2 regions of the Diaphorobacter sp. MNS-0 genome follow, and region 1 is predicted to be linked to the other one. Evidence: predicted binding sites of a transcription regulator. Region 1 holds the regulator's gene; the other holds the start of a gene.
The links. The regulator FNR, encoded in region 1, switches genes on or off when oxygen is low (the NO sensors DNR and NnrR bind a similar motif). The targets are predictions, from matches to a motif close to TTGATNNNNATCAA.
Positions count from the first base shown of each region.

Region 1 (5,587 bases):
CCCAGATGTACGCAGCCGACATCAAAGGCGGGCGTCCCAGCATTGCCCCCGAGAAGCTGCTGCGCGCCATGCTCATTCAGGTGCTCTACAGCGTGCGCTCGGAGCGCCAACTCATGGAGCAAACCCAGTACAACCTGCTGTTTCGCTGGTTCATTGGCTTGGCCATGGACGATGCCGTGTGGGTACCTACCGTCTTCAGCAAGAACCGCGAACGCCTGATCGAGCACGATGCGGTCATCGAGTTCTTCAACCAGATCGTGCAGCAAGCCCAGGAGCAGGAACTCCTCTCGGGCGAGCACTTCAGCGTGGATGGCACCCTGATCCAGGCCTGGGCGGGCCACAAGAGTTTTGTGCGCAAAGACCGCCAGGGCGACGACGATACCGACGCGGGGAACTTCAAAGACCAAAAGCGCAGCAACGACACCCACGAGTCCACAACGGACGCGGATGCAAGGCTGTACCGCAAGGGCAAGACGGCCAGTGAGTTGCGCTTCATGGGCCACACACTCACCGACAACCGCCACGGGCTGGTGGTCAGCGCCGTGGTCACACAGGCCGACGGATATGCAGAGCGCGAAGCGGCCAAGGCCATGATCAACGATGCGCGACAGGCACTGCCCGGCGATGACCCCATCACGATCACGCTGGGCGCAGACAAGGGTTACGACGCCAGGGAGTTCATCGACGCGCTGCAAGAGATGAACGTGCTGCCCCATGTGGCGCAGAACAAATCAGGGCGCCAGTCGGCAGTTCCTGACGCGATTGCAGACAGCGAAGGCTACGCCATCTCCCAGCAAAAGAGAAAGCTGATCGAACAAGGCTTTGGCTGGGCCAAGACGGTGGGGCACATGCGTCAGGTGGTGGTGCGCGGGATCAAGAAGGTTGATCAGCTGTTTGTGCTGACGATGGCGGGCTACAACCTCACGCGACTGCGCAGCCTGGGGCTAATCCGTCTGCAGGGGCAGGTGTAAAGGCAAAAGGGGCAAAAAACCGTGCTTTGCGACTGAAAGCAGGCGATTTTGAGGGGCTGATTTTCAGGATACGGAAAAATGCGGCTACAGCCGCTGAACAGGTTCGGACGCTGGGGAGTATTTCAGCAGCCTGTTAATGGCAGGCTTGCTGGCTGTTGACAATTCGCTTCAGCGCATCGGTATCGACGATGCGCACATGGCGCTGTTTTACTTCCACAATACCTTCTTCCACGAACTTCGAAAACGTGCGGCTGACGGTTTCCAGTTTCAATCCCAGGTAGCTGCCGATCTCTTCGCGTGTCATGCGCAGCACCAATTCGGATTGTGAGAAACCCCGGGCATGCAAGCGTTGTACGAGATTCAACAGGAATGCGGCAAGGCGTTCCTCGGCACGCATACTCCCCAGCAACAGCATGACCCCATGCTCGCGAACAATCTCGCGGCTCATGATCTTGTGCACATGGTGCTGTAGTGCCGTTACTTCGCGCGACAACTCTTCAATACGATCGAAAGGCATGACGCATACTTCGGCGTCTTCAAGCGCTACCGCATCGCAAGTGTGACGGTCGCTCACGATGCCATCCAGGCCGATGATCTCGCCCGCCATTTGAAAACCTGTCACTTGGTCGCGACCGTCTTCGGTGGCGACACAGGTCTTGAAGAATCCGGTGCGGATAGCAAAAAGGGATGTGAAGGGTTCACCGTTCCGGAAAAGCGTGCCGCCACGCTTGATCTTGCGTCGTACAGCAACAATGTCATCGATGCGCTTGAGTTGCTGGTCGTCCAGACCCACGGGCATGCACAGCTCACGCAGATTGCAGTTTGAGCAGGCAACTTTGATGGTCTGGAGATTCGTATGCATGGGAACCCTGTTCATGGCTTGAGCTTACCTCTGAACGGCTGGGAGACATGGAATGCCGTAGGCCGTTGGACGACTTTGAGCCGAAGTCAAATTGTCGCCACAAGGACCTTATGGGCGCTTGATCAACGTCAAGGACTCATGGGGGACTCTACGGCACAGTGATATGAAAGTGCAAGGAATCCCGTCATGACCGTTGTTACAACAGAGCTCCTGCGTCGCTTTGACGTCCCAGGGCCGCGCTACACCTCTTATCCGACTGCTGATCGTTTTGTCGAGGCTTTTGGCGAGCGGGAATACATCCTTGCGCTGCAGCAGCGTCGCGTGGGGTCGGTAGCCAAGGCGATGCCTTTGTCGCTTTATGTCCACATCCCGTTTTGTGAATCGCTGTGCTATTACTGCGCGTGTAACAAAATCATTACCCGGCATCCAGAGCGGGCAGAGGTCTACTTGCGTTACCTCAGCCGTGAAATCGACCTGCATACGGCGCACTGCGGTGTGGGTCAGCATGTGAGCCAGCTGCATTTCGGCGGCGGCACGCCTACTTTTCTGACGGATGACGGTTTGCGCGAACTGATGGGCATGCTGAGGCGCAGTTTCGTCCTTGTTCCTGGGGGGGAGTACTCCATAGAAGTGGACCCCCGGACCGTGGATGAAGCGCGGCTGGGATTGTTGGCGGAGCTGGGTTTCAATCGCCTGAGCTTTGGCGTGCAGGATTTCGACCCTGAAGTACAAAAGGCCGTGCACCGCATTCAGCCTGCCGAAAAGGTGTTCGCGTTGGTCGATGCGGCTCGGAAGCTCGGGTTTGAATCGGTGAACGTGGATTTGATCTACGGGCTGCCGCGCCAGACACCGGAGTCGTTTGATCGCACCTTGGAGCAGGTAGCCGAGTTGCGGCCAGACCGGATCGCGCTGTATGCGTACGCTCACTTGCCAGAACGCTTCAAGTCGCAGCGACGCATCATCACGGCCGAGTTGCCCATGGCTTCGGCCAAGGTGTCCATGTTGGCCCGGTCACTTGATGTGTTCCAGGAAGCCGGCTACGTCTACGTGGGCATGGACCATTTCGCTCTGCCAGACGATGCGCTGGCGGTGGCCAAGCGGCAAGGCAGGCTGCACCGCAATTTCCAAGGCTATAGCACGCAGCCCGATTGCGACCTGATTGGTCTGGGCGTTTCTGCCATCGGGCGCGTGGGCGCTACTTACAGCCAAAATGTGAAAACGCTGGACGAGTATTACGACTGCATTAACCAGGGGCATTTGCCTGTGGTGCGCGGGCTGGCGTTGACCAAGGACGACTTGGTGCGTCGCGCAGTCATCATGGCGTTGATGTGCCAAGGTGAATTACTGTTTGAGCCGTTGGAACAGTCCTGGCTGATTGATTTCCGCAGTTATTTCGATGCGGAATTACAGCAACTGCAAGAAATGGCGGCTCAGGGCTTGGTGAAAATCAGTGATGAGGGCGTTGAAGTCACGCCCATGGGATGGTATTTCGTGCGCGGCGTGGCCATGGTGTTCGACAAGTATCTGCAGGCTGACCGTAACCGCGCTCGCTTTTCCCGGATTATTTGATCCATGCTGTGGGCGCTGGCCACGACGGCCTTCCTGATGGGGCTGATGGGAGGGGCTCACTGTTTGGCGATGTGTTCTGTTCCCTGCGCGGCGCTTACGGGGCTGGGTGGCACGCCGGACGCCACCCACGCCATTCAATGGGCGTCCCGCCGCGGAATCCTCCAACGGGTAGCGCAGTTTCACGCGGGGCGCCTGATTGGCTACGGCGCCGCAGGGGCGGTGGTTGCGCTGGCTATGGAGCAACTCGCATGGCTGGGGCAAAGCACCTCGGCATTGCGCCCCCTTTGGACGCTGATGCACGTGCTCATCCTCGCGTGGGGAGGGATGATGATGGTGCAAGCGCAGCAGCCCTTGTGGGTTGAGCGGGCGGGGCGTGCTGTCTGGGCGAAGGTCAAGCCCTTGGTCTCTCGGCCTGGCGGGCTCCTGACCGCGGGTGTGGCCTGGGCGCTCCTGCCATGCGGCCTGCTGTATACCGCACTGTTGACCGCCGCTCTCAGCGGAAGCGTGCTCCGCGGAGCCTTGTGCATGGTCCTGTTTGGCGTGGGAAGCGGTGTATGGCTGGTGCTGGGGCCGTGGACATTTGGCCGCATTCGCGCTTGGATCGGCGTGAAGGGTGGGGCGTGGGGGTCTCGGCTGGCAGGTGGTGTGCTTTTTTCCCTGGGTGCATGGGCGCTATGGATGGAGGTTGTCCATGGGCAGCCGGCGCCGTGGTGCGTGCCCTGAAAACAGCGTTTTGTGGAACCACAGCGGCTCTGCGAAGCATGCCGTGGCAAGCGAATGGTGCAAACTGAGACGCTCAGGCGTGACGTATCGCTGTCAGATCTCTACCAGCGGAAGTGACGAGTCTGTTCTCATCGACGTGGAGAAATCCAGCTACCCATCGCTGCCTTACTGGATGCGCCACCGTACGTCTGGGGCGCGCGCTGCGTATCAGTGAGGTTGCCGAAGGAATGGGAACGCCCGAACCACGCCAGGATATTTGGCATCGGTGCGACGACTACCAAGGTCTGCTCTGTGCCTTGCAGATGGGTGGGTTGCGCGCGCTGGCCGCGGAGCGCCGGATTTTCTGAGCAGGTATTGAGGTCGCTGGCACTCACCCGGAGCGAGGGCGCAAGCGATTACCGGAGAAAAGGTGTCTGCGAATGCCACCGGACCGGCATCCTGAACCGGGGGTTCAGGTGGGCGAGGGCAGCCAGGCGTTGGGTTCATCTGACGCGAGATGATCACGCTCACCGGGCGATGTACCAAGCCCGTGCTCAATGAGCATTGGTTCAAGGAAATATAAAGCCCGGCAGCACCGCAGACATGTTCATTGTAGTGGGCCGCCCGTGTGCAGCCAGGGGGCAGGCTTTCGCCGTAGTGGTTATAGGAGGCGCCCATCCTCGCCCAGCGCCTCGTCCAGGCGCAGGAGCAACTGCTGCACGCGCTCATCGCTGTCGTGCACGTGCGGCGCGACCGGGGTGGGGGCGATGCGCGCAGGGGCTGAGGCGGCTGCCAAATCGGCGGCTTCGCGGTCGGCGATCTCGAAAGCCAGATTGAGGGCCGCCAGCACGGCGATGCGCTCGCGCGCGCGTACCTTGCCCGCGTCACGGATGCGCGTCATGGCGGTATCCACGCGCTCGACCGCCTCCAGCAGGCGCGACTCCTGGCCGTCCGGGCAGGCCAGGAGATAGCTTTGCTGGAGGATCTGTACCTCGATCTGCTTCATGGCGCGTCTTTCGTCTCGGCAGTGCCGGGGAGTTCGGGCTCGGCAGGCAGGCGGTCCAGCAATGCGTTCACGCGGGCACGGGCCGCCTGCAGGCGGGATTGGAGGGAATCGCGCTCCTGGGTGAGCGCCGCGACCTGTTGCGCCAACAGGGCATTGGTGCGCTGCAACTCGGCATGGCGCAGCAGCAGCCGCTCAACGCGCTCGGCGATCTGGTCGATGGAAGAGGGGGAGGCCATACGCTGCCGATTGTAGGGATCGGCGTGCGAACCATCGTAAAATTGCGCAGTTGGTGCTAGCGGCGTGGTTCACATGCCGCAGTTCAACGGGAAGCAGGGAGGGGCCCTCCGCCATGGAGTGCGTCCTGTGCCTGCGCTGCCCCCGCAACGGTCAGCGGATGAGCCGTACCTCGGCTCCCTCTTCATTGACAAGCCACTGAGCGCCTTGAACAAGCGTTTGGGAAGGCGATGCAGAGCGTTC
Region 1 is NZ_CP080761.1:1,168,914-1,174,500, forward strand. Features, by position in the region: gene K2L43_RS05590 (IS5 family transposase) at 1-971, shown strand, start outside; gene fnr (fumarate/nitrate reduction transcriptional regulator Fnr) at 1,105-1,848, opposite strand; gene hemN (oxygen-independent coproporphyrinogen III oxidase) at 2,020-3,402, shown strand; gene K2L43_RS05605 (sulfite exporter TauE/SafE family protein) at 3,406-4,125, shown strand; gene K2L43_RS05610 (cell division protein ZapA) at 4,766-5,110, opposite strand; gene K2L43_RS05615 (hypothetical protein) at 5,107-5,346, opposite strand; cobalamin riboswitch at 5,381-5,587, shown strand, end outside.

Region 2 (5,587 bases), 500 kb from region 1:
CCTGTCAGCGCCAGGTTGACGGGCACCCACAGCGTGTTCCACAGCGGGCGCGAGCGCACCACCATCATCTCGGCGCCGGTATAGACCGAAATGGTGAGCGCCGAGAGCACGAGCAGCGGCGCCAGCAGGCGCATCCAGCCGGTCTTGCCCAGCCACCAGGCGGCGCACATGGCCACGCTGAGCGTGACGAACACCGGCAGCAGCAGCGCGCCGACCGACATCCACGACCAGGGCGTGAAGTGCGCATAGAAGTGCCAGAAGCGCGCGGGCTGGTGCAGGTCGGCCAGCAGCGACACGGGGGCGGCAATGCTGCTGACGGCCAGCGTCAGCACGGCCGCGGGCAGCAGGCGCTGCAGCGTGCCGCCGTCTTTGCCCCAGGCGCAGAGCGCAGCCAGGATGGCGGCGCCGGTGGCCACGCCGACCAGGAAGAAGTACTGCACCGCCCAGGGCAGCCAGGCCGCCTCGTAGTGCGGGGTCAGGAGTTCGATGATTTGCATGGTGCGCTCCTTGGGGTTCAGTGGTCGGACAGCAGGCGCACGCTGGCCTGGCCGTCTACGCCGTTGACGAACTCATCCGGCAGGCCGATGTAGTACACGCGCGGCGCAGTGTTCATGCCGGGCTTGAGCACCTTGAGGTCTTCCTTGTGTTCGGCCATGCGGCGGTTGATCTCGCTGCCCTGGTCATTCAGGTCACCAATGACGCGCGCGCCGCCCACGCAGCTCTCCACGCAGGCGGGCAGCAGGCCGGCCTCCAGGCGGTGCTCGCAGAAGGTGCACTTGTCGGCGGTCTGCGTCTCGTGGTTGATGAAGCGCGCGTCGTACGGGCAGGCCTGCACGCAGTAGCCGCAGCCCACGCAGCGCTCGTTGTCCACCAGCACGATGCCGTCGGTGCGCTGGAAGGTGGCCTGCACCGGGCACACGGGCACGCAGGGCGGCTCCTCGCAGTGGTTGCACAGACGCGGCAGGCTGACCATGGCGGGCGCGCTGCCGTCATCCTTGTCGATCTCGTACTGCAGCACCGTGGTGCGGAACTGGCCGATGGGCGGCTGGTTTTCCACCGAGCAGCTCACCGTGCAGGCCTGGCAGCCGATGCACTTGCGCAAATCCACCAGCATGCCAAAGCGCTTGCCCTCCATGCCGGGGCGGCGCGGCGGCTGGCCCGGCGCGAAGGGTGTGGCGGCCTGGCTGGCGCCGGCCAGGCCAAAGGCGGTGGCCAGGCCGACGAGTTCTTGCAGGAAGGTGCGCTTGCCGGGTTGCGGCGCGGCGCAGGCGGTGGGGGAGGGGGTACTTTTTGACATAAATACCTTTGAATATTTACTGCGTAGATGCATTATTCTCCCCGCATCTCGATTATCTATTTGATTAACGTCAAATGACTTCGTTGATATTCTTATTGGATTATTTTGGTTAAACTTTTTTATTTTATTAATTGAAAATTAATGAAATATTAAATAATCCCGAGCAATTGCGTATGGAATGTGGAGGGGCTGCAAACGTCTGTGCGTGCGGGTTCCGGGCCCCGCGGGAAATCAGCCTTCTGGGCTTGGGATACGAATGCCATCCTGGGTACCAAAATCCGAAAATTGCCGATGAATGGGCGGTGAGGCGATGTGCCTCAATTGCCGCCATTCCGATTAAAAATATCGGTTATTGCCCGCGCCGGCGGAGTGCCTGTTACCCACAAAGGCAAGGGGCGGCGCTACAGTGGGACGCATGGACGCTCACCAACTGCCGCTCGCCGGCGTGGAGCCCGATGCGCCACGCCCCAACCACCATCTTTTCTTTGCCGTGCTGCCCGAGCCCGGAGCGGCGCAGGCTGCGGCCGATCTGGCGCAGACGCTGATTGCGCGGCACGACCTGCAGGCGCAGGTGCGCGCGCAGCGCCTGCACGCCACGCTGCTGTCGCTGGGGTGGGAGCCTGCGCTGTCGCCCCGGCATCTGCAGTGGGCGCGCGACGCGGCGCAGCAGGTGCGGGCGAGGGCGTTCTCGCTGCGGTTCGATCGGGTGTTGAGCTTTCGCCGCGCGCCGCAGGCCAAGCGGCCCTGCGTGCTCTGCGGCCCCGCCGACGGGCAGCAGGGCTTCATCGCGTTGTACGAGGCGCTGCACACGGCGCTGTGGTCGCAGGTGCGGGGGCTGGACGGCGTGCCCCATGCGCCGCACATCACCCCGCACATGACGCTGTGCTACAGCCGCCAGGCCGCGCCCGAGCAACCCGTGCCGCCGCTGGAATGGACGGTGCGCCGCTTCGTGCTGTTGCACAACCTGCGCGGCTCGCCCGGCCCTTACGAGGTGCTGGGCGAGTGGCCGCTGGCGGATTGATTGCTATTGTTTATATAGCTGTTGGCGCTTGATGGATAAGCGCTAGAGGCCAATTTACTCTGGCATCACGCCATGGTCATCAGGCTGGCATTGCCGCCTGCCGCCGTGGTGTTGATGCTGACCGCGCGCTCCAGCAACAGGCGCAGGGGCGCCTGCAGCGCATCGGCGGCGCCGTCCACCGCCGTCACGCCCACGATGGGGCCGGGGCGCAGGGCCACGCGCTGGCATTCCACGCGGCGCGTTTCCGGGCTGCCGCTGTGCAGCACGGCGTCGTAGCCCAGGCCATCGCCGCGCCAGTCGGACACCAGGGCGATGCGCGCCTGCACCTCGCTCGGCAGCGTGGCGCACAGGGCCTGCGCGTCCTGCGGCCAGAGCGCAAGCGCGCCCGCGGCCAGCACCGCGCTCAACTGCAGCAGCAGCGCCTCGTCCGTGTCGGCCAGGCACAGCACGCGTTCGCGCGGCAGCAGCCGATAGGTGTTGCGCTCGCCGGTGGGGCCGGGCAGGGTGCAGGCCAGGCCCGCGCAACTGGCCTGCGCCTGGGCCGCGCAGGCCTGTGCCAGCGCTGCGTTGCCTTGCGCATGGGCCCAGTGCTCCAGCGCCGACAGCGGGGCGAGCAGCGCGGGCTGTGCGCTGGCGTCGGGCACCTGCACGGCCGTCGCCGCCAGCGCGCCGTGCGTGGCGTTGGCCGGGTGGCGCGACAGCAGGCGCAACAGATACAGCGGGCCGCCTGCCTTGGGGCCCGTGCCCGACAGGCCCTCGCCGCCGAAAGGCTGCACGCCGACCACGGCGCCCACCATGTTGCGGTTCACATAGACGTTGCCGGCCGTGCTGTGGGCCAGCACCTGGGCCACGGTTTCGTCGATGCGGGTGTGCAGGCCCTGGGTGAGGCCGTAGCCCGTGGCGCTGATCTGCGCGAGCAGCGCGTCCAGCTCGCCGCGCTCGTAGCGCACCACGTGCAGCACGGGGCCGAAGACCTCGCGCTCCAGCTCGGTGATGCTGTTCAGCTCGATCAGCGTGGGCGGCACGAAGGTGCCATGCGCCGTGCCCTGCCCACCGGCATGGCTTTGGAACACCGGCCGGCCGCTGGCGCGCAGGCGCTCGATGTGGCGCGCGATCGTGGCGCGCGCCTCCTCGTCGATCACCGGGCCTACGTCCACCGCCAGTTGCGTGGGGTTGCCCATGTGCAGTTCCTGCATGGCGCCGCGCAGCATCTCCAGCAGCCGGTCCGCGCAGTCGCGCTGCACGCACAGCACGCGCAGGGCGGAGCAGCGCTGGCCCGCGCTGTCGAAGGCCGAAGTGAGCACGTCCGCGACCACCTGCTCCAGCAGGGCGGAGGAGTCCACGACCATGGCGTTTTGCCCGCCTGTCTCCGCAATCAGCGGAATGGGCCGGCCGCTGGCGTCCAGCCGTGCGGCCAGGCTGCGCTGCAGCAGCCGCGCCACCTCGGTGGAGCCGGTGAACATCACGCCCATCACGCGCGCGTCGCCCACCAGCGCCGCGCCCACCGTCTCGCCGCGGCCGGGCAGCAGCTGCACGGCGGCGGCAGGCACGCCGGCCTGGTGCAGCAGGCGCACGGCCTGGCAGGCAATGAGGGGCGTCTGCTCTGCCGGCTTGGCCAGCACCACGTTGCCCGCGGCCAGTGCGGCGGCCACCTGCCCCATGAAGATGGCCAGCGGGAAGTTCCAGGGGCTGATGCAGGTGACCGGCCCCAGCGGCGGGTGGGTGGCGTTGTCGAAGTGCCCATCCACCTGCGCCGCGTAATAGCGCAGGAAGTCCACCGCCTCGCGCACCTCGGCCACGGCGTTGGCGCAGGTCTTGCCGGCTTCGCGCATCAGCAGGGCCAGCAGGGCGGGCATATCGCGTTCCAGCCCATCGGCCGCGGCGCGCAGCAGCCGTGCACGTTCTGCGGGTGGCGTGGCAGCCCAGGCGGGCTGCGCCGCGGCGGCAGCCCGCAGCGCGGCGTCCACATCGGCGGTGGTGGCTTCTTGCACCTGCCCGACCACATCGGTGGCATCGGCAGGGTTGCGCACCGGGGCGCGCGGGCCGGCGGGAGCGCCGGCGGCGATGAGGGGTGTGGCTTCCAGCGGCGTGGCGGCGCTGGCGGCCAGCGCGTCGGCCACGCACTGCAGCGTGGGCTCGGCCGCCAGGTCCAGGCCCTGCGAATTGGCACGCGCCGGGCCGTAGAGCTGCGGGGGCAGCGCGATGCGCGGGTGCGGCAGGCCGGTGGCACCTTCGGCGCGGGCCTCGGCATCCACCGTGTCCACGGGGTTGTCGATCAGCGCCTCCAGCGGCAGCGTGGCGTCGGCCACGCGGTTCACGAACGAGGTGTTGGCGCCGTTTTCCAGCAGGCGGCGCACCAGGTACGCCAGCAGCGTTTCATGCGTACCCACCGGGGCGTAGATGCGGCAGGGGCGCTCGGGCACCACCTGCTCGTACAGCGGCTCGCCCATGCCGTGCAGGCACTGGAACTCGTACTGGCCGGGGCGATAGTCCGCGGGGCCCGCCAGCTCATAGATGGTGGCCAGCGTCTGCGCGTTGTGCGTGGCGAACTGGGGGTACACCGCGTCGGGTGCGCCCAGCAGCTTGCGTGCGCAGGCGATGTAGGAAATATCGGTGTGCGCCTTGCGCGTGTACACGGGGTAGTCCGCCAGGCCATCGACCTGGGCGCGCTTGATCTCGCTGTCCCAGTACGCGCCCTTGACCAGCCGGATCATCAGGCGGTGGCCGCTGCGGCGCGCCAGATCGATGCAGTAGTCGATCACGCGCGGGCAGCGCTTCTGGTAGGCCTGGATCACGAAGCCGATGCCCTTGAAACCCGCGAGGGACGGCGCATGGCACAGGCGCTCCAGCAGGTCCAGCGACAGTTCCAGCCGGTCGGCCTCTTCGGCGTCGATGTTCAGGCCGATGTCGTAGCCGTGCGCCAGTTCCGCCAGTTGCAGCACGCGCGGGTACAGCTCGTCCATCACGCGCTGCCACTGCGCGCGTGCGTAGCGCGGGTGCAGCGCGCTGAGCTTGATGGAAATGCCGGGCCCTTCGTACACGCCGCGGCCCGCGCTGGCGCGGCCGATGGCGTGGATGGCATCCACATAGGACTGCATGTAGCGATCGGCGTCGTGCCCCGTGAGCGCGGCCTCGCCCAGCATGTCGTAGGAATAGCGAAAGCCCCGTGCCTCCAGGGTGCGCGCCTTGCCCAGCGCCTGTTCGATGGTCTCGCCGGTGACGAACTGCTCGCCCATCATGCGCATGGCGACGTCCACGCCCTTGCGGAT
Region 2 is NZ_CP080761.1:1,666,211-1,671,797, forward strand. Features, by position in the region: gene nrfD (NrfD/PsrC family molybdoenzyme membrane anchor subunit) at 1-497, opposite strand, end outside; gene dsrO (sulfate reduction electron transfer complex DsrMKJOP subunit DsrO) at 515-1,297, opposite strand; gene K2L43_RS08055 (2'-5' RNA ligase family protein) at 1,713-2,318, shown strand; gene putA (trifunctional transcriptional regulator/proline dehydrogenase/L-glutamate gamma-semialdehyde dehydrogenase) at 2,384-5,587, opposite strand, start outside.
Region 2: a site for FNR is predicted at 1,358-1,371, ahead of dsrO (sulfate reduction electron transfer complex DsrMKJOP subunit DsrO). Genes of this name have one in related genera too.